4 regions of the Erwinia pyrifoliae DSM 12163 genome follow, and region 3 is predicted to be linked to each of the others. Evidence: predicted binding sites of a transcription regulator. Region 3 holds the regulator's gene; each other region holds the start of a gene.
The links. The regulator LexA, encoded in region 3, represses DNA repair genes until DNA is damaged. The targets are predictions, from matches to a motif close to TNCTGTATGTACATACAGNA.
Positions count from the first base shown of each region.

Region 1: the regulator LexA is predicted to act here: its motif matches at 1,905-1,924, upstream of dinG (ATP-dependent DNA helicase DinG).
Region 2: the regulator LexA is predicted to act here: its motif matches at 918-937, upstream of mutH (DNA mismatch repair endonuclease MutH).
Region 4: the regulator LexA is predicted to act here: its motif matches at 1,855-1,874, upstream of sulA (SOS-induced cell division inhibitor SulA).

Region 1 is NC_017390.1:2,618,869-2,622,419, forward strand. It holds gene dinG (ATP-dependent DNA helicase DinG) at 1-1,881, opposite strand, end outside; gene EPYR_RS11840 (GNAT family N-acetyltransferase) at 1,988-2,506, opposite strand; gene EPYR_RS11845 (helix-turn-helix domain-containing protein) at 2,503-3,066, opposite strand; gene EPYR_RS11850 (MerR family transcriptional regulator) at 3,217-3,551, shown strand, end outside.
Region 2 is NC_017390.1:3,164,643-3,168,193, forward strand. It holds gene rppH (RNA pyrophosphohydrolase) at 1-485, opposite strand, end outside; gene mutH (DNA mismatch repair endonuclease MutH) at 1,170-1,856, shown strand; gene EPYR_RS14470 (TerC family protein) at 1,967-2,677, shown strand; gene EPYR_RS14475 (YgdI/YgdR family lipoprotein) at 2,838-3,053, shown strand; gene EPYR_RS14480 (NADP(H)-dependent aldo-keto reductase) at 3,401-3,551, shown strand, end outside.
Region 3 is NC_017390.1:3,633,345-3,636,895, forward strand. It holds gene dinF (MATE family efflux transporter DinF) at 84-1,406, opposite strand; gene lexA (transcriptional repressor LexA) at 1,589-2,197, opposite strand; gene EPYR_RS16500 (diacylglycerol kinase) at 2,308-2,673, opposite strand; gene plsB (glycerol-3-phosphate 1-O-acyltransferase PlsB) at 2,801-3,551, shown strand, end outside.
Region 4 is NC_017390.1:2,473,356-2,476,906, forward strand. It holds gene yccS (YccS family putative transporter) at 1-671, shown strand, start outside; gene EPYR_RS11215 (TfoX/Sxy family DNA transformation protein) at 668-1,297, opposite strand; gene sulA (SOS-induced cell division inhibitor SulA) at 1,895-2,401, shown strand; gene ompA (porin OmpA) at 2,752-3,551, shown strand, end outside.

The sequences.
Region 1 (3,551 bases), 1.0 Mb from region 3:
CCCTTCAGTCAAAATAACCGGGCTGTCTACCGGCGGGAAAGCAATTTTATGAATATGCACCTGCGACAGCAGCTCACCTTTCAGATCCAGCCCCTCGGCGAAGGACTGTAAACCAACCAGAATGCTGGTTTCGCCCTGCTCCACGCGCTTGCGGTGCAGCGCCACCAGCGCGGGGCGAGGTTTATCCCCCTGCACCAGCATCATCAGACGCAGTTCGGGTAGATAGCTGAGAAACTGCTGCATGGCGCGGTTGCTGGCAAACAGCACCAGGATGCCCTTATGCGCCGCCAGGCGGATCTGCTGGCGGAAGAAGTGCGCCATTTCCGCCAGGTGCTGTACCTCGTTGGCCAGCATCGGCTCCACCTTCATCTGCGGGATGACCAGCTTCCCCTGGGTAACATGGTTGAACGGCGAGTCCAGCGCCACGAAGCGATCGCCAACCTTTTCGCTCAGGCCGGACATCTCCTGCAGACGTTGAAAACTGTTCAGCGAGCGCAGCGTGGCCGAGGTCAGCACCACATGGGGAATTTTGCGCCACAACAGCTTTTCCAGCTGCTCACTGACGCGAATGCCGGCGCAGTGAAACAGGTAATGCGCATTACCGTCGCGCGTTTCGCGCGTGATCCATTTCGATACCGGCGCTCCGGACGCCTGCTCCATCGACGCCAGCCGCCACAGCTTGCTGCCGGCCTCAAACGCACCGAGCGCACGGCTCATCTGGATCAGCGTGCGCTGCAGGCGCACCACGTCAAACTGGCCGGTCTTCTCGCTCAGATCGTTCATCAGCCCTTCGGCCAGCCCGCGCAGCGCGTCACTGAGTTTAAACAGCCGGGCGCACAGGGCCATTATCTCTTCCGGCAAGCGCCCCATCTCAAAGCGGAACGCGTCTTCCAGCCCCTCTGCGGGTAGATACAACGCGAAAATCTGCGTGAGCATTTGCAGCTGTTCACGCATCTCTTCGCAGTGGGCTTTCAGCTTGTCAGGATGACTGAGCGGCGGCGGTCGTTTCGGGCGGAACTGCGCCAGGCACTGTTCTACCAGGCGGCAGAACAGATCGAGCTGCAACGCGTTCCAGCCTGGGGTCACGTCACCGCTCATCTCCAGCGCATCACGCGCCACGTCCGGCAGATGATGGCCTTCATCCAGCACCAGCAGCAGATGTTTCGGCGGCGGCAGCACCGATTCGGTTTCCAGCGCCGCCATCACCAGCGCGTGGTTCGCCACCACTACGTCAGCATGTTCAATTTCACGCCGCGCCACATAAAACGGACATTCACGGAACCAGTGACAGTGGCTGCCAAGGCAGTTGGCCTTATCGGTGCTGAGACGCTGCCAGAGCGAATCTTCAATATTTTCCGCACTGTGATCGCGCAGGCCGTCCCACTGATGACGATTAAGGGATTTTTCCAGTTCGCTACAGACCGCGCGCTCATCCTTACTGGCGGTCATCTCGTCGTCGAGAAACAGCAGCAGATCGCCCTGCTGCTGTTCGTCGCCTGCCAGCGCCGACAAATTACGCGGGCAGACATAGCGCCCACGGCCAAAGGCAGCGGTAAACCTGAGTTCGGGGATGATCTTTTTCAGCAGCGGCAAGTCTTTGCTGAAAATCTGATCCTGGAGCGCCACGTTGGCGGTACTGACCACCAGCGGTTTTTCCTCAGCACGGCTTACGGCAATGCCGGGGATCAGATAAGAGAGGGTTTTACCCACTCCGGTAGGCGCTTCGATAGCCAGGTGGCGGCCGTCGTCACCCGCCAGCGTTTTCGCCACTTCGGCAATCATCTGCCGCTGCGGAGCGCGCGGAATAAAATCGGGGACTTGCTGTTGCAGAGCCTTATACCACCCGGCAATTTGCGTTTTTAATGCGACAGTTAACGCCATGACAACCACTTCCAGCTAAACAGGGCTGTATTTTTGCACAGTATGGCGTCGCCGTCAGCCTGCAAACGCCCGTTGGCAAAAACTATCGCCCCGGCAGCCGATGCGGTCAGACGCTGCGCTGTTTGTACATCAGTGTGGTGCTATCCTGCTCGCCCGCCGTGGAGCGCGCACAGGCGGGGATCCGCCCGGCGACCTGCCAGCCCAGCTGATGATAAAGTGATTCGGCCACATCGCCGCTGCGCGTATCCAGCACCAGCAGGGTGCGCCCGGCCTGCCAGGCCCGCTGTTCGGCGCGGCACATCAGCTGGCGGGCAATGCCGCGTCGCCGGGCGCGCGGGTGAACCAGCAGCTTAACCACTTCAGCGCGATGTACTCCATTGGGCGGCATCGCCAGCGCCAGCATCACCGTAGCCACAATTTCCCCCTCAATGCGCGCCACCAGCAGCTGCTTATCTCCACATGCCAGGCTGAGCGCCGCATCCTGCCAGAAGTGGCGCAGTACTTCAGGGTCAAGATGGATAAAGCCGATACTGGCACCTTCAGCAATACAGGCATCAAGCACTGCACACAGTGCCGGCAGTTCGTGCTGCGCCTGCTGCGCCGTCAACCACTGATATGCCGTCATGGCCGAGCCACCACCAGCGCATAGTGCGCCCCCGTGGCCTCCGGCGCATGAAAAGAACTGCGGCCAAACAGATGAAAACGCAGACAGTCACCCTGCTCCAGCCGCCAATGGCGTTCATCCATAGTGAACTCCAGCACGCCGCCCAGCATCCAGATATGCTGCTCCAGCCCGGCCAGCGACGGCATGTCGTAGTCGATTCGCGCGCCGCCATCCAGCCGTGCTTCAACCAGTTCAGCATGAAATGCCTGTGCCGGGGGCGATACGCTACGCCGCCGGTAGCCGCTCTGCGCATCGTGCCAGACGCTTTGACTATCCCCGCGCATAAGCTGCATTCCGCCCTGCTCAACCTCACTCAACAGGCGCGACATGGTTAAGCCATAAGCGTTGCACAGACGATTGAGCAGGGTGGCTGTCGGGCTGGTTTCTGCCCGTTCAATGCGCGACAGTGAAGCGCGGCTGATCCCGGTCAGCTCGGCCAGCGTCTCCAGCGACCAGCTTTTTTCCAGCCGCAGTTCAGCAAGACGCCGGGCAAGCCGTTGTTCGGTTGCATTGATATCCATCAGACCATCTCAAATATGGGAATTAATCTCTTTTATGAGATATAATCGTATTTTCCCGCCCCGGCAAGTTGTACACAAAAAAATAGTTTGTACAATAAAGCAGAATTGAGTAGTTTGGTGGCAGGTCTGACAGTCAGTAAGAGGTAATTCATGACCTTGTACAGTATCGGTGACGTTGCCGAAAAGTGCGGTATCAACCCGGTAACGCTGCGCGCCTGGCAGCGACGTTATGGACTGCTGAAACCCCAGCGCACTGAGGGCGGCCACCGTCAGTTCGACGATGAAGATATTCTGCGTATTGAAGAGATCAAACGCTGGATTAAAAGTGGCGTATCGGTGGGTAAGGTTAAGGCCTTGCTGGAAGGCGAAAACATAAGCCAGGATGATGGCATCGTTGCTCTCCAGGAAGAGATGATGAGCGTTATTCGGCTGGTGCGCCCATCCAAACTGCGCGTCAAAATCGCCTCATTAGGTAAAGAATTTCC
Region 2 (3,551 bases), 470 kb from region 3:
GCACTCTCCTGCAGGGGCATGACCACGCCAGCGAACTCTTTCATTACGCGACGATAAACATCACGTTTAAAAGAGACGACCTGGCGAACCGGATACCAGTAGCTCACCCAGCGCCAGCCGTCGAACTCTGGCGTGCTGCTGGTTTGCACATTGATATCCGCGTCATTGCACATCAGCTGCAGAAGGTACCACTTCTGTTTTTGGCCGATACAAACCGGCTTTGTGTCCCAACGCACCAAACGTTTCGGCAACTTATATCGTAACCAGTTACGGGTCGCGGCAAGGATACGAACATCCTTGCGGTTCAGGCCGACTTCCTCGAAAAGCTCGCGGTACATCGCCTGCTCCGCAGTTTCACCAGGATTAATCCCGCCCTGAGGAAACTGCCAGGAGTGCTGACCAAAACGCCTGGCCCACAAAACCTGCCCCTGCCTGTTACAAATTACGATACCCACATTCGGGCGGTAGCCATCATCATCGATCACCGGACTACCTCAAACTAAAACTGGATGTTCTGATTGTTTCATACTCCTTACAGACGGTAAACCACTGCTTTTACACGATCCTGCTGAATCAGGCTGGGATAACTGTTGGCAAATCGCAAAGTTATGAACAGAATTGCGGATAAAAGAGCGATCTTATTCACGTTTTCTGTGGATAGCTTTGTGTAGAACTCTGTTAACAGATGGGGAAAACTTTACTCACAGCACAGTGTACTTTTGCACAACATAAAATTAAACGCATATTTATCAACGATATTTATCATAAATTGCCGCTTTTACGCCCGCTGTCATACCGCTGTCATATCAACCTGAACCGTCACTGGTGAAAGATCGAACGCTTACTACGTTATCCACAGAATATGTCGATTAGTTAGGCTGGATCAGGTTAAAACTTGAGAAAAATGCCCGCGTCAAGGCTGTAAATGGAAACAGTATGGGCTTTACCTGTGAGTTATCCCACTTTTCTGTGGATAACTACCCCGGTGATCCTGTTCATTCCCGGTGACAAGCCGGGTAAAACCGCCGCGCATTGTCAATGTTCAGGCGGCTGATGCCATAAAAAAACGCCATATATCATGCTATTATTAGCGTTACCCCCAGTTCCAGAATGGAAAGGAGCGGCGCAAATAAAAAGCGCCTGTTTTTTGAACAATAACGGAAGCGATAATGAACGCTGAGATTGATCGGATCCCCCCACCACAAAATGAAGATGAGTTGCTGGCGCGAGCCAGCGCACTGGCGGGCTACACGCTTGGGGAACTGGCGTTGCGCATCGGTTTACCTGTTCCGCGTGATTTGAAGCGCGATAAAGGCTGGGTCGGCCTGCTACTGGAACGTTATCTTGGTGCCAACGCCGGCAGCAAACCGCAGCAGGATTTTGCCGAGATTGGCGTAGAGCTGAAGACGATTCCGGTTGATGCCGCAGGCCGCCCGCTGGAAACGACCTTTGTCTGCGTGGCACCGCTGACCGGTAACAGCGGAGTCACCTGGCACAACAGCCACGTCCGGTATAAGCTGGCACGGGTGTTGTGGGTTCCGGTAGAAGGCGAGCGCAGCATTGAGCTGGTGCAGCGGCGCGTTGGTGCTGCATTGCTATGGAGCCCGAATGCAGACGAAGAACGGCAGCTGCAAAGCGATTGGGAAGAGCTGATGGATATGATCGTGCTGGGCAAGGTGGATCAAATCACTGCCCGCCACGGTGAAGTGCTGCAAATCCGCCCAAAGGCCGCCAACAGCAAAGCGCTGACTGAAGCGATTGGCCGCAACGGGCAACCTGTCATGACGCTGCCGCGCGGCTTTTACCTGAAGAAAACCTTTACCGCTCCACTGCTTGCCCAGCACTTTTTGTTATGACCGCACTGGCGGAATGCACGCTAAAAAAATGCAGTAAAATTTTCATGCTGCAATCAACCTGCGTATAATCTTCGTTTATATTTTGTTTAAGTTTAAGGTGTAACGAAATAATGTTTGAATGGATTGCCGATCCCAACGCATGGTTAGCCCTCGGAACGTTGACCGTCCTCGAAATCGTTCTCGGTATCGATAATATTATCTTCCTTTCGCTGGTGGTGGCGAAGCTACCGAAGCACCAGCAAAATACCGCCCGCCGTCTGGGTCTGGCCGGTGCGATGCTAATGCGCCTCGGTCTGCTGGCTTCCATTGCCTGGGTTATCCGCCTGACCGACCCGCTCTTTACCGTGATGGATCACGACTTGTCCCTGCGCGACCTGATACTGCTGGGCGGCGGACTGTTCCTGCTGTGGAAGTCAGGTATGGAGATTCATGAAACTATTGAGGGCGGTTTTGACGAGCACAAAACCAACGTGCATTCGTTCATGGGTGCCATCGTACAGATTATGCTGCTGGATATTATCTTTAGCCTCGATTCGGTGATCACAGCGGTTGGCCTGTCCGATCATTTGATTATTATGATGGCCGCAGTGGTAATTGCGGTGATGGTGATGATGTTTGCCGCGCGGACTATTGGCGGTTTTGTTGAACGTCATCCGTCGGTAAAAATGCTGGCGCTGGCGTTTCTCATCCTCGTTGGCTTCACATTAATACTCGAGAGCTTCCGCATTCATATTCCGAAAGGTTACATCTATTTTGCTATGTTCTTCTCCATGGCGGTAGAAAGCCTGAATCTGTTACGTAACAAAAAACAGCCCCGCTGACATTGTTCCGCTACCCTGGCCAGTCGCCGGGGTAGCACGGACAGATGTGACGGGTTTGTCCTTCGTCACTCCTTTTTTCGGAATCATACTGTTAATCTGACAAGTAAAAGCGTTTATTACTACACTTAGAGTTTGCTCTGAGAAATGCAGGGAGATGAATATGAAGTGGTTTTTTGACGCAGCGGTGCTGGGCATTGCCGTGATGATTAGCGGCTGTAGTAGCGATTACGTGATGGCGACCAAAGACGGTACAATGATCATGACCGACGGAAAGCCCCAGATTGACAAAGAGACCGGGCTGGTGAAATATACTGATCAATCCGGTCATGAACTGCAAATCAACGGTGATGAAGTCTCTTCTATGGTTGAACGTTAATCCGCGTTTTGTTACCTGGTAACGCACGATGACAGGTGCCAGCTACCGATTTTCCCGCTCCGTCGCATCTTCCCCCATCCGCCCGGCGCGGTTATTTACCCAAGTCATTCGAGTTGCAGGACAAATAGCAACGCGTTTCTGAGCAGCACGGGTGCTGCCTGCTTAGGGGGAAGGCTCCAACCTGAGCCGGGTAAATAAGAGCAGCCAGCGCATCTTTAGCCTGGAATATGACGGGTATCATCGCCCCCGGGTTTTGGCCGCGTGACGCGCTATCCCGCTGGTAGCAACCCCCTGTTGCGCACGTAGCTTAAGTCCCTGACCTTCGCCTAATCAAAAGGAAGCCCGCAATGCATTACCACCGTATTCCCCACAGTACCCTGGAAGTCAGTTCTCTGGGGCTGGGCACCATGACATTTGGTGAGCAAAACAGCGAAGCTGACGCCCATGCGCAGCTTGACCTGGCTCTGAGCCGTGGCATCAACCTGATCGATACTGCCG
Region 3 (3,551 bases):
CCGCTGGTTATCGGTCGGAATAATATAAAAAATAGTTCTAAATCAGAATGATATAAGGCACCCAGGCTGAGTAATAAATTTTGTCAACGAACAAACCAGCTGCCGTTACGCCAGTGCCTCCGCCATATCACCCACAGCGTAATACCACGCAGCAGCAGAAATACGGTTACGGCCAGCCACAGGCCATGATTGCCCAACCACGGCATGCTAAGCAGCGTCAGGGCAAAACCCAGCGCGGCGACCGCCATACCATTACGCATTTCTCTGGCGCGTGTAGCACCGATAAACATGCCGTCCAGCAAATAACAGCCAACGCCTGCTAACGGTATCAGTACCTGCCACCACAGGTAGCGATCCGCCAACTGGCGCAGCGGTTCCAGTGACGTCAGCAGGACTACAATCTGCGATCCGCACATGGCATAGATTAGCGAGAAAGCCAGCGCTACCAGCAGCGCCTGCCGACAGGCAGAGCGCCATACGGTGAGTAACTGCTTACTATCACCAGCCCCGAAAGCTTCCCCGGAGCAGGCCTCGACCGCATAGGCAAAGCCATCAAGGGCATAAGCGGTGAAGGTAAGGAACATCAGCAGCACCGCATTGACCGCCACCACGTCATTCCCTAAGCGTGCGCCAAGGAGAGTCAGGGTGGCAAAGCAGATTTGCAGCAATAACGAACGCAGCATAATATCGCGATTCAGTCGCAGCAGGCGCGTCAGATCCCCACGCCATGCCTTAAGCATCAGACGCAGCGACAGCCCGCGCAGCACCATTACCCGCCTGACCAGCAGCAGCCCGACGATCAGACTGATATACTCGGCAATGGCCGTAGCTGCGCCCGCTCCCTGCACGCCACATTTAAGGCCAACCACAAACCACAGGACCAGCAGGATATTCACCAGGTTGCCAACGACCATCAGGATCACCGGCGCACGAGCATATTGCACGCCCAGCAGCCAGCCAAGCAGCACCAGGTTTACCAGTGTGGCAGGTGCGCTGAGCCAGCGCACCTGCATAAATAGTGCCGCCTGATGCAGGACCTGCTGGCTGCCGCCGGTCAGTTTCAGTGCCAGATGGATAAGCGGCGTTTTCAGGGCGATAAACAGCCCTCCCGCCAGCAGAGCCAGCAGAAGTGGCTGCATTAACGCCCTGCCCAGCGCGAGTTTGTCGTTAGCCCCAAACGCCTGCGCCGTAAGCCCGGTGGTACTCATGCGTAAAAAAAGCAGCAGCATAAACAGGAAGCTGGTCACCGTGGTGCCAATCGCCACGCCGCCGAGATAAGCAGCGCTGTCAAGATGGCCAATGACAGCGGTATCTACCAGCCCCAGCAGCGGGACGGTGATATTGGAGAGGATCATGGGCAGCGCCAGCCGCCAGAGATGTTTGTCAGCAGGAGATAATAAACGCATTAACACCTTTGTGTGCCGGCAGCAGGTGGTACGTTAGCCGCCCTCTTCTCCCCGCATCGCTTATGCTGGCGGGCGCGTTGGCTAATCGCCCTGCTGCAACTCGCATTATCTTGAGTAAAATGGCTGCTTCGGGGAGCTACGCGCCGTGGGTACAGCGCGCAATATTCGGTAAAGGACGACGTTTAAAGCCAGTTTCCGTTGCGGATGACGCCAACTGCCAGCCCTTCAATGGTCAGCGTTTGCTGACGCAGGTCGACCACAATCGGCTGGAACGCCGGATTTTCTGGCAGTAGCTCCACCATATTTCCATTTTTTTTCAGCCGCTTAACGGTAACTTCATCATCGATGCGTGCCACAACAACCTGACCATTGCGCACATCTTCCGTTTTATGCACCGCCAGCAGATCACCATCCATAATACCGATATTTTTCATTGACATACCGCTAACACGCAGCAGGAAATCGGCACCTGGTTTAAACAAGCCCGGGTCAACCTGATAGTGCCCTTCGATATGCTGTTCTGCCAGCAGCGGCTCACCGGCTGCTACCCGGCCAATCAATGGAAGCCCGACCTCTTCTTCCATCATCAGGCGGATACCGCGTGAAGCACCAGAGACAATCTCAATTACGCCTTTACGCGCCAGTGCTTTAAGGTGCTCTTCAGCCGCATTTGGAGAGCGGAAACCGAGCTGCGCGGCTATTTCTGCCCGAGTCGGGGGCATACCGGTTTGATTAATGTGGTCGCGAATCAGGTCATAAACCTGCTGCTGCCTTGCCGTTAGTGCTTTCATTCCGCCCCCCTGGTTGTTTATACAGTCGACTGTGAGTATATACAGGTATTTCTGTATTGAAAACCTAAAGCTGGGCTAAATTCAATTTGTTGAGTTTTCTGAGTGACTCATCACAAAAGCGGCAGCAGCAGCATGATCCAAACTAAGACGGCCAACAAAATCGTTATCAATACGGCGGCGGAACCCATGTCTTTTGCCCGGCCGGCGAGGGGATGGATTTCATGACCAATACGGTCTACGACCGCTTCGATGGCGCTATTCAGGATCTCGACGATGATCACCATCACGACGGAGCCTATCAGCAGCACACGAGTTATCGCGTCGACATTAAGAAAACCAGCAATAACAATGGCGATAATCGCTGCCGCAGCTTCCTGGCGAAAGGCCGCTTCATGCCGCCATGCGCCGCGCAGACCTTTCCAGGAATACCCGGCAGCCTTAATAATTCGCATCAATCCGGTAGCGTTATTTGCCATAATGAGATAGTCCTTTAAGAAGTTGAATGTCATTCACTGGATGTTCTGGTTTTGTAACATCACAGATTCCGCTGGCACTTTCTGGTATGCTTGCGTCGCTTTGCTAACAAGAGGCTTTATTTTATCTATGTCAGGTTGGCGTAATTTATATTATAACTTATTGAATTTACCGGTTAAATTACTGGTAAAAAGTAAAGCAATTCCGGCCGAGCCGGTTGCTGAACTCGGGCTTGATACGTCGCGCCCTATTATGTACGTACTGCCTTATGATTCAAAGGCCGATCTCCTTGCGCTGCGCGATCAGTGTCGCAAACAGGACTTGCCCGATCCGCTGGAACCGCTGGATATCGATGGCAATTTGCTGCCACGCCACGTCTTTATCCATGATGGCCCGCGCGTATTCCCCTATTTCGTCCCGAATCTGGAGTCGGTTAAGCTGTTCCATGACTATCTGGATTTGCACCGCAACCATCCGGAACTTGATGTCCAGATGGTGCCCGTCTCGGTGATGTTTGGACGCGCCCCAGGCCGCGAGGTGCAGGGCGACGATCAGCCGCATCTGCGCGTGCTGAACGGCATCCAGAAATTCTTTGCCGTATTGTGGTTAGGCCGTGACAGTTTTGTGCGTTTCTCACCGATGGTGTCGCTGCGCCACATGGCAACAGAACACGGCACCGACAAAATTATCGCCCAGAAGCTGGCCCGCGTTGCGCGCATGCACTTTGCCCGCCAGCGTTTGGCGGCAGTCGGGCCACGCCTGCCGGTACGTCAGGATCTGTTCAATAAACTGTTACAGTCCAAGGCCATCGCTAAAGCGGTAGAGGATGAGGCGCGCAGCAAGAAGATCTCCCACGAGAAAGCGCAACAGAATGCGATAG
Region 4 (3,551 bases), 1.2 Mb from region 3:
CAACGTTTATCACCCTGCTGGTATTACTTTGTTTTAACCTGCTGGGTGAAGGCTTTGAAGTGGCGATACCGCGTATTGTCGACACGTTAATCGGTTGCGGCATAGCCTGGCTGGCTGTGGCGTTTATCTGGCCTGACTGGCACTTTCATCGGCTTCCTGCCGTGGCCGGGCGTTCGTTGTATGCAAACTGCCGTTATCTGGACGCCATTATGGAACAATACCATCAAGGCAAGGATAATCGTCTGGATTATCGTATTGCACGGCGCGATGCCCACAATGGCGATGCTGAACTGGCATCAGTGGTGTCTAATTTGTCAGTAGAAAATAAAGCGGGACTTGCCCTCCGTGAAGCGGCCTTCAGACTGTTATGCCTTAATCATTCCTTTCTCAGCTATATTTCTGCCCTGGGAGCTCACCGTGAAAAACTGGAAAATGCTGCCCTGCTCCAACTGATGGATGACACCGTCAGCTACGTCAATGATGTTCTGCACACTGAAACAGTGGACGGGAACAGGACTAAACAGATGATGGGCAGCCTGGCCTCACGTATCCGGCAAAGCGAGACTGACACGGAAACGAAAGAGCCACTGGTGCTACAGCAGATGGGCCTGCTGGTGGCTCTTCTACCGGAGATTGCAAGGCTAAAAAACGATCTCTCACTGCGAGACTAATTTCCGGAGTGCTGCTTATTGGCTTCCCACTGCGCATATCGGTGAAACCAGCTGCGCAGCTCTTCTTTCACCGCCAGCGGCAGCGCCTCGTAATGCCTTCCGACAATCGCACCCTGCAGTGCCAGGAGAACCGTTATCCCCAAATTTTTGTTACATGCGTGAAGTCTTAGCCAGCTGCGCTTCGCGCCCTGCTGTATCAGCATTTCAATACTGCAAATACCGACCTGACGCAGTAGCATCTCCATACGAATGCCCATGTTGGGTAAATCCTTGAGTCGCCGATTCTTTTGCCGATCCTGCTGCTGCCTGCGCGCCCCCAGCAGACAAAGCTGCGAGAATGCCAGCAGCAGGTCATTGTCGGACCATAGCGCCCGGTCGACGCGATAATAGTTTAGCTCCACCGGCACGCCGCGCTTGTTCAGACTTAGTGCTTCCATCCTGCGTTCGGTGATATAGGGCTGCACCTGCTCACAGGCGCGCAGATACAATTCCCCCTCAGCCACGACCGCAAACACAGTTTTTTCCACTGACAGGCAATATCCGCCAAACTGAGTACGTGACTTGACTTCGCCAAGCCGGGCCAACCGCTGTTTAGCTTCTTCTGTCTTACGCCTTGAACAATCCATGATCTCTCCCTGTATCGATTAGAAAATGCGTATATCCCTCTCTAATTTGCGTTTTAGAAAGTATGCAATCTTCATTAAGGGTTCAATCAATAAATCGCGTCCGGCGGGTTTACATTGTGATTTTGCGAGACGTTACGAAAAAACATCTGGCGGCGGTGAAATGCGCTGGTAACTCCCGGATTTTGCACAGTGTGCCACTGTTCATTTCTGGCTTGCCAGGCTGTGGGAAAAAGAGTTGATTCGCGCGTTTACGACATCCGCCTGAAGGTTGAAGCGTTAATGACCATCAATACTGTGCTTTGGGATCGAAGTCTGAATGAACGCTGATATCCAATAATATATCTGAAATTGTTGATACCAATGTCGTACATACGCAGAGACAGGGCAGAAGATGTCGACAAAAATTTGTTAAGCACACGCCATTGTTTTTTTGCTCACCGCGTAAACATGCACAAAGGGCCGCCTTATCAGGCAAGAGAACGACGGGCGGACTGAAACATCCTGCTTATGGCTGGGTATAAAGTAAGATTAAGGTTGATCTTTACTCAACCTCGCTATACTGTATATTCATACAGTCAACTGGTGAGCGAAGACCTTATGCGTACTCATTTCATGAAAAATCAATCCGTTAAACGCAATCAGCACGTTTCAACACCGGCGATCCCCGCATCGATCTGTGCCGACGGCCTGATCAGCGAACTGGTTCATAATGAGGATCATCCTGGTATGACTCAGCTATTGCTGCTGCCACTGTTGCAGCAACTGGGTACGCAATCTCGCTGGCAGCTATGGCTAACATCGCAACAGAAACTCAGTCGTGACTGGTTACTGCGCTCCGGGCTGCCTCTGGACAAAGTTATGCAGTCACCCTATTGCGGCACCATTACCACCGTAGAGGCGATGATTAAAGCCTTACAAACGGGGAACTATAGTGTCGTTTTGGGCTGGCTGGCAGATGAAATATCTGAGACTGAGCGTAAGCGTTTGCAGCAAGCAGCTAAGTCCGGCCAGGCGTTGGGGCTGATTATGAGATCGGAATGCAATGTTTTGCCGTCTGCCAGACCTTTACATGGGTTAAGAATTCAATCAAGTTTGTATCATTAAGTAAAAACGAGATTTTTCTCAGAAATTTTTTTTAACAAACCGCTTCCGTGTGACGGATGTTAGTCAGGGCGCGGCGGGACAATGGTTTAGCTGCCATTCACGACTCCTTTTTCAGCAAAAAATTCACTCTTAAATGTTAAAATTTGTGTATGAAGTCCTTTTTTTTTGCTGAGCATCGTCACATCGTACTTGTAAGTTTGCTGGTACGTTGTAGACTTTAGCTCGCCAGGGTGCTCAATAACCTCCATTTTCTGGAAGAGTCATAATCGAGCTTTACAACCCGGCGAAGGATTAAACCAAAGAGCTAAATTTAAGCTCATTGCCTATTTGGATGATAACGAGGCGCAAAAATGAAAAAGACAGCTATCGCAATTGCAGTGGCACTGGCTGGCTTCGCTACCGTAGCGCAGGCCGCCCCAAAAGATGACACCTGGTACACCGGTGGTAAGCTGGGCTGGTCTCAGTACCATGATACTGGTTACTACGGTAACGGTTACGAAAACAACGATGGTCCAACTCATGAAAGCCAACTGGGTGCTGGTGCATTCCTTGGTTATCAGGCGAACCAGTACCTTGGTTTCGAGCTGGGTTATGACTGGCTGGGTCGTATGCCTAACAAAGGCGACGTCACTAACGGTGCTTTCAAAGCTCAGGGCATTCAGATGGCAGCTAAGTTAAGCTACCCAATTGCTGACGATCTGGACGTGTACACTCGTCTGGGTGGTATGGTATGGCGCGCTGACGCGACTCAGACCAACCCAACCTTTGGCCGCATCAGCAACCACGACACCGGTGTTTCTCCACTGGCAGCCGTTGGTGTTGAATATGCAGTGACCAAAAACTGGGCAACTCGCCTGGACTACCAGTGGGTTAACAACATCGGTGATGCAGGTACCGTTGGTGCGCGTCCTGATAACTCTATGCTGAGCGTTGGCGTTTCTTACCGTTTCGGTCAGGATGACGTGGCGCCAGTTGTTGCTCCAGCACCAGCTCCAGCTCCAGTTGTGGAAACCAAGCGTTTCACCCTGAAGTCTGACGTGCTGTTCACCTTCAACAAAGCTAATCTGAAACCAGAAGGTCAGCAGGCTCTGGATCAGCTGTATACTCAGCTGAGCAATCTGGATCCTAAAGATGGTTCTGTTGTCGTTCT